3 regions of the Alkalihalophilus lindianensis genome follow, and region 1 is predicted to be linked to each of the others. Evidence: predicted binding sites of a transcription regulator. Region 1 holds the regulator's gene; each other region holds the start of a gene.

Region 1 (2,276 bases):
CTGAAAGAACACTTCTAATATCGGCTTCGTATTGATAGCCACCCTTATCCTTAAAATCCAACTGCAACTGATCATATTCTGCTAATAATTTGTTGTAATTTGTATCGTTGTTTAATAGATCTGGGTCCGACATTTTCTGTTCCATTTCTCTAAGTCTTTTTTCCATTTTCATAAGAGGGGTAAAGACGGTGAGCATCTCTTCCCAAATAGATAGGCCGGATTCGAGTCCTGTATCCTGTGCGAGATAACCCATCTCAACATCTTTAGGACGGATAATATCCCCACTATCGAACGAGAGCTGACCTGCAATTGTTTTTAAGAGAGTTGATTTTCCGGCTCCGTTTCTGCCTACTAGTGCTACACGGTCGCCAGTTTGTACTTCTAGTTTAATGTTTGATAAAATCGGTTCTGCACCGAATGATTTTGAAAGGTTTACACATTGTAATAAAATCATGGGGTATCCCTCAATCCTTACATATCAGTAGTTTTCTTCGTTAAGTGTAACGTATATAGGATTAATCAACAACTTATTGACGAGTACGTAAAACGATTACATTATAGTGTAAATGGTGTACAATGATACTAATGTTTGTCTTATTTTGAAAAAGAATGACTTATTAGAACTAATCATACAGTGCTTGTGGACCATAGATCGTTTAAACAGAGACGCTAGGAGAGGAGGGAATTTTAATTGAAACCAGAACAAGCAAAAATTCCTCAAGCAACAGCAAAACGATTGCCACTCTATTACCGCTTTTTAGAGAACCTACATGCATCAGGCAAGCAGCGTGTTTCATCAACTGAACTAAGTGAAGCAGTGAAAGTAGATTCAGCAACGATTCGTCGAGACTTTTCGTATTTTGGAGCTCTTGGTAAGAAAGGATATGGCTACAATGTCAATTATTTACTTTCCTTCTTTAGAGAAACACTTGACCAGAATGAATTAACGAAAGTGATATTAGTTGGGGTGGGAAACTTGGGGACTGCTTTTCTCCATTACAACTTCTCAAAAAATAACAATACCCAAATCGAGATGGCTTTTGATGTTGATGATAAAAAAATTGGCACGGAAGTAGGCGGAGTACAAATTTACAATCTTGACGATTTAGAGAACATTTTAGATCCAGAAGTAACTGTAGCCATCCTCACAGTGCCCTCTCAAGCAGCGCAAAAGATTGCTGATCGACTTGTAGATGCAGGTATTAAAGGGATTTTGAACTTTACTCCAGCAAGGTTATCAGTTCCAGATTCAGTTAGAGTTCATCATATAGACTTATCCGTAGAATTACAGGCATTGGTTTATTTTTTGAAGCATTATCCGTTATAATAAGAGTAGATTGGACAAGGAGGTGCTACCTATGGGTTTAGGTGCAGGAAGTATTGTTATTATTGGACTTGTCGCATTGTTGATTTTTGGACCAAAGAAGCTGCCAGAGCTTGGGAAGGCAGCAGGAAATACATTGCGTGAATTTAAAAACGCCACAAAAGGCTTGGCTGACGAAGAGGACGATAAAAAGAAAACAACTAAAGATCAAGCTTAAGCAGGAAGGGTTTATAAATGGAAGCACGTGATATGTCGGTAATGGACCATATTGGAGAGTTGCGACGTCGGATTATGATCGTCGTTGTATTCTTTCTAATTGCACTCATTGCCGGCTTCTTTTTAGCCACACCGTTAATTACGTATCTACAAAATGCACCGACTGCGCAAGATTTATCGATGCATGCTTTTAAGATGACTGATTCTATTAGAGTCTTTATGACATTTGCCTTTGCAAGTGCTCTAATTATTATTTTTCCTGTGATTTTATATCAATTATGGGCTTTTATTAGACCGGGGTTGCATGAGAATGAACAAAAAGCTACTCTAGCTTATATTCCTATTGCTTTTATTTTATTTCTAACAGGAATTGCTTTTTCTTATTTCATTTTATTTCCGTTTATTATTCATTTTATGAGCGATTTAGCGGAGAGATTGAATATTACTGAGCATTACGGAATTAATGAGTACTTTTCTTTTTTGTTCCAAATTACATTGCCATTTGGATTGTTGTTTCAGTTACCAGTAGTGGTCATGTTTTTGACTAGATTAGGTCTGATCACCCCAGCTTTCTTATCGAGCGTGCGAAAACTGGCTTACTTTTTATTACTAGTGATCGCCGGCTTTATCACACCACCTGAGCTGTTGAGTCATTTGATGGTTACGTTGCCTCTGTTACTTCTATATGAATTCAGTATATGGGTATCAAGGTTGACCTATCGAAAGGTGTTACGAG
Region 2 (2,276 bases), on a different contig from region 1:
GCATGGCAAAAATGTACGCTTGGATCGCACCGATAAACATACCAAATGCTTGCCACACAATCAGCGGCAAGAATGCCCCAAACATTCCAAGTAAACCTGATGTCCCTAAACCTACAAGTAAAATCATTAAGATTTCTTTTGCATATACGTTACCAAATAGACGCATACCAAGAGTTAACGTGTTAGCAAACTCCTCAATAATTTTAAATGGTAATAAGAATGGTACAGGACGGATATAATCTTTCATGTATTCGCCAACTCCGCGAATCTTAATCCCATAATAGTGAGTCAGCCCTACGACTAACACCGCCATTGTCAAGGTTAAGACTGGATCAGATGTTGGTGATTTCCACCAAACTTCGTGCGTATTCGGGTTGTATAGCTCAAATGGTAACCCGAGCATGTTTGCAACGAACACATAAAATAGTAAGGTGAAGGCGAGTGCAATGAATTGTCCACCGACCTTCCAGCCCATGTTCGCTTTAACGATTCCACGGACGAAATCAATTGCCCACTCTAGAAAGTTTTGCATTCCAGAAGGACGCATAGCGAGACGCCTTGTTCCGATAAAACAGATCAAGAACACAATCAGACACGCCACTGTGGTCATTAGCACCGTGGACATGTTGAAGCTCAGCCCCATAAACTCTCGTATAGGCGCTACATGATCATTCATATTGAGTTCACCTCTTTCTCACAAATTGAACTAGCATATCAAGGATAATAATGACATAGATCAGGGCAAGCCCTGCAATGACTGAAATAACATCTAACATATCTGGATAGATAAGGGCCAAATAAACCGCAGAAATCGTCAGAATAATGCGAATTCCAAAACCGAACCCTGCAAGGATAAATGGAAGAAATGATTGTTTTCTTCTTCTGTCGGCAACCATTCCAACGACTTGTGCCTTGCGATAGGTTGTCCAAAGATTAAGAAAACTAACGGAAAGACCTAAAAGTAGGCCGAGGAATTGCTTGCTGAACGGGGTGACGAGGTAACCTATGAGAAACAAGACCAGTAAAATACTAGTAATGATCGTTTGTTGTCTCATTTTTCCTTCTAGTGAAGTCATATTACTCATCGTCTCCTAAGAACGGTTCAATTGTCTTCATTACGCCATAAAAACCTACGCCCAAACCAATGAGGATAGATACTATGAGGAAAACTGGTTTAGCACCAAATTGATTCCCAAGCCATAACCCGGTAAACACACCTGCAACTACTCCTCCTACGACATAGGATGAGATGATTGAAACAAGCGCCATCGCGCGCCATGGGTTGCGTTTTCCAGTAGACATGAACACCGCTCCCCTCAAGCTTTTCCAGAGCTTTTTGAACCTTTTCACTTTTCGTATGTAAACCTTATCATCATATCCTTTGTAATCGTACAATAGCCAAAAGTATGTGTCAATGTGTTTTCCGACTAAAAAAAAAGAGATTTGTCGATATCTTCCTTTGTTCACACTTCTGTCATATTCCACATTTTTAGAGGGTTTTATACATATTTGAGTAAGAAAATGGCACAAGTATTTTATTAATGGGTAGGAAGGGTTACACGCGAATACTTGTAGAAAATGTAAGGAAGTGTCGTTTATCGTCCGACTCCCCTCCCCACTAAAAAAAGAAGAGTGCACGCACTCTTCTTACTCAGTTCCTTGACTTTTCGGAGGAAGTTCTTCTCCAATTGTAATCCACGCCTCAATGGTATCCTCTTGCCCATCATTCACTGCATAAATTAAGGCTTTATAGACACCTTCTGAGAGATCAATGTTTTCTAGTGTACCTTCTACCATCCCGCGACCTATGTCTTTTTTACTGTCTAAAAAGGTGACAAATTCAAATGTGTCAGGATCATACAAGACAATTCCAAACTCTTCCGCTCCACCAGGCAAATACAACTCATATCGATACGTACCCTTCTCATCCCCTTGTCCAAAATTGAATGCCATCAAACGCGGGTAATCTGGCTCTTCAATAAAGAACACATAAGGAACAGAGATCGTTTCTCGTCCTCCCTCGATTAAGATGTCACCGTGATGAATACCTTCTGCTAAAACAGACGGCAGCATATCGAGCTCCACTACTACTTCACGCTTCTCGCCTGGGTTAAGCGTTGTAGCAAACGGGACCTCCCACTGCAATCCGTCAGGTGCTTCAAAAGGCGGAGTGACATGATACGTCCTCGCAACACGATCGTGATTTTCAATGGTAAAGGTAATTTCTCGTTTCTCCCTCGGATCTTCACGCGTCCACTTCCCAAATGTCACAGCTC
Region 3 (2,276 bases), on a different contig from region 1:
GGTTGTTGGCACGCCAGGCCGCGTTTATGATCACATTCAAAAAGGTACACTGGCAACAAGCCAAATTCGCTATTTAGTCATTGATGAAGCAGATGAAATGCTAAATATGGGATTTATTGATCAAGTAGAAGATATCATTGAAACGTTGCCAAAAGAGAGAATGACCATGTTATTTTCTGCAACTTTTCCAACGGATCTTGAGGAACTTTCTAACGAGCATATGAACAATCCAACAAACATTGTCATACACCCATCCAATCAAACAGCTAAAATTTCACATACTGTAATTGAAGCAGAAAAAGAGGGAAAATATCAGTTACTAAAAGATGTATTAATTACTGAAAATCCAGATAGCTGCATCATTTTTTGTCAAACGCAACTCCAAGTGGATCAGCTGCAACAACAATTATCAAAAGCGACTATTCCTGCAAGAAAATTACATGGTGGAATGAGACAAGAAGATCGTTTTCGTGTGATGAATGATTTTAAGCGAGGAGCGTTTCGTTACTTAGTAGCAACGGGTGTAGCAGGCAGAGGAATCGACGTTGAAAATATTTCGTTAGTTATCAATTTTGATACACCGGAAGAGAAAGAAAGTTATGTGCATCGTACAGGGAGAACAGGACGTGCTGGAAAAACAGGCAAAGCGATTACATTTGTTGCACCGTTTGAAGAAAAGTTTATCGAAGAGATTGAGGAGTTTGTTGGTCACACGCTCGTAAGAGTATCGCCCCCAACAAAAAAAGATGTTCAACAGGCTACTAATGCGTATCACTTAAAACTAAACAAAGATCCCGTTCTTAAGACGGATAAAGCAAAAGAACTTAATCAAACGATTATGAAGTTATATTTTAATGGTGGTAAGAAGAAAAAAATAAGAGCGGTTGATTTTGTCGGAACGATCTCATCGATTGATGGTATTCAAGCTGATGATATTGGAATTATTACGATACAAGAAAATTCTACTTACGTGGAAATTTTAAATGGAAAAGGTCCGTTCGTGTTAAGAGAAATGCGTGAACGTACGGTTAAAGGGAAACAGTTAAAGGTTCATGAAGCAAAAAAATAAGTGTAGTAAAGCCACCAATCAGATATTGGTGGCTTTTTAGAAAGTTCAAGTTTCGTTCAATCAGATCAGATGCAATTTCTGTAGAGATTGTTTATAATAGACTTCATACAAACATTGTGAAAAACTTCACTAACTTTAGTTTGACTATAACAAAAATAGGAGAACATGCATATGACAGAGCTTAAGCAAATAGCTAAATCCTATAAAAAAATAAGACTGCTGCTTATCATGACGGCTATACTCACAGGGGCCTCCGTTGTGGCACAAGCTTACTTTATCGTAACAATCGTCGATCATGTCTTTCTTCAAGGTGCTTCGTTCAAAGAAATCACTTCGATGCTTCTCTGGCTATTAGGCGCTTTATTACTTAGAGTGTCACTTACCTATGTAAATGGCTATCTTGGGGTGAGTATGGCGACCTCGGTAAAGGCGAAGCTCAGACAATCTTTGGTCGAGAGCTATACGACAAATCCACTTCAATCATCTCTTGAGGGACAATCGGGTAAGAAGGTAAGTGTGATGATGGATGCAGTCGATGAGGTTGATAGTTATTTTAGCAAATACATTCCACAAGTTATTCAAACATCTATTATTCCATTGATGATTTTAATAGCTGTTTTTACAACACATATTTATACGGCTTTGATCATGATCATTACAGCACCTTTTATCCCGCTTTTTTATATCATTATCGGGATGAAGACGCAGCAAAAATCTGAAGAGCAGATGGATAAGTTAGCAGCATTCTCTGGTCGGTTTCTTGATACGTTGCAAGGCTTAACAACGCTTAAACTATTAGGTCGAGCTAAAGAGCAAAAACAGTCCATTCAAAAAAGTAGTCATGGATTTCGCGATGCTACTATGGACGTGTTAAAAATTGCTTTTATTTCGTCTTTAATGCTTGAATTCATTTCAATGCTTGGTATAGGGTTAATTGCTCTTGAAGTGGGTCTGCGCTTGGTTTTATTTGAAAGCATTACTTTCCATGCTGCATTCTTCGTCTTGGTGTTAGCGCCTGAATTTTATTTATCTTTAAAAGACCTTGGAAGCGCCTTTCATACTGGAAGAGGGAGTATGGGGGCTACCAAAAAAATCTCTGAAGAGCTTAAAAAGGATTCACCTCCGATCAAATGGGGTGAAGCAAAGCTTGATACAAATAATACGCCTCCTGCGATTGAATTGATGAACCTCCACCTTTCGTATGGAG

Evidence for each region. Region 1 encodes Rex, which represses fermentation and respiration genes when NADH is low (regulators of the CRP and FNR family bind a similar motif). Its sites were predicted from a motif close to TTGTGAAATATTTCACAA; they were not measured.
Region 2: RYX56_RS09060 (AtpZ/AtpI family protein) is a predicted target of Rex. The motif match lies at 1,335-1,352, and genes of this name have one in related genera.
Region 3: cydD (thiol reductant ABC exporter subunit CydD) is a predicted target of Rex. The motif match lies at 1,184-1,201, and genes of this name have one in related genera.

The regions. Positions count from the first base shown of each region.
Region 1 covers NZ_JAWJBA010000011.1:64,611-66,886, reverse strand. Annotated here, with positions in the region: gene RYX56_RS19970 (ABC transporter ATP-binding protein) at 1-454, opposite strand, end outside; gene RYX56_RS19965 (redox-sensing transcriptional repressor Rex) at 692-1,327, shown strand; gene tatAY (sec-independent protein translocase protein TatAY) at 1,359-1,541, shown strand; gene tatC (twin-arginine translocase subunit TatC) at 1,559-2,276, shown strand, end outside.
Region 2 covers NZ_JAWJBA010000002.1:490,932-493,207, forward strand. Annotated here, with positions in the region: gene atpB (F0F1 ATP synthase subunit A) at 1-676, opposite strand, end outside; gene RYX56_RS09055 (ATP synthase subunit I) at 684-1,085, opposite strand; gene RYX56_RS09060 (AtpZ/AtpI family protein) at 1,078-1,302, opposite strand; gene RYX56_RS09065 (S8 family serine peptidase) at 1,648-2,276, opposite strand, start outside.
Region 3 covers NZ_JAWJBA010000001.1:831,910-834,185, reverse strand. Annotated here, with positions in the region: gene RYX56_RS04505 (DEAD/DEAH box helicase) at 1-1,069, shown strand, start outside; gene cydD (thiol reductant ABC exporter subunit CydD) at 1,241-2,276, shown strand, end outside.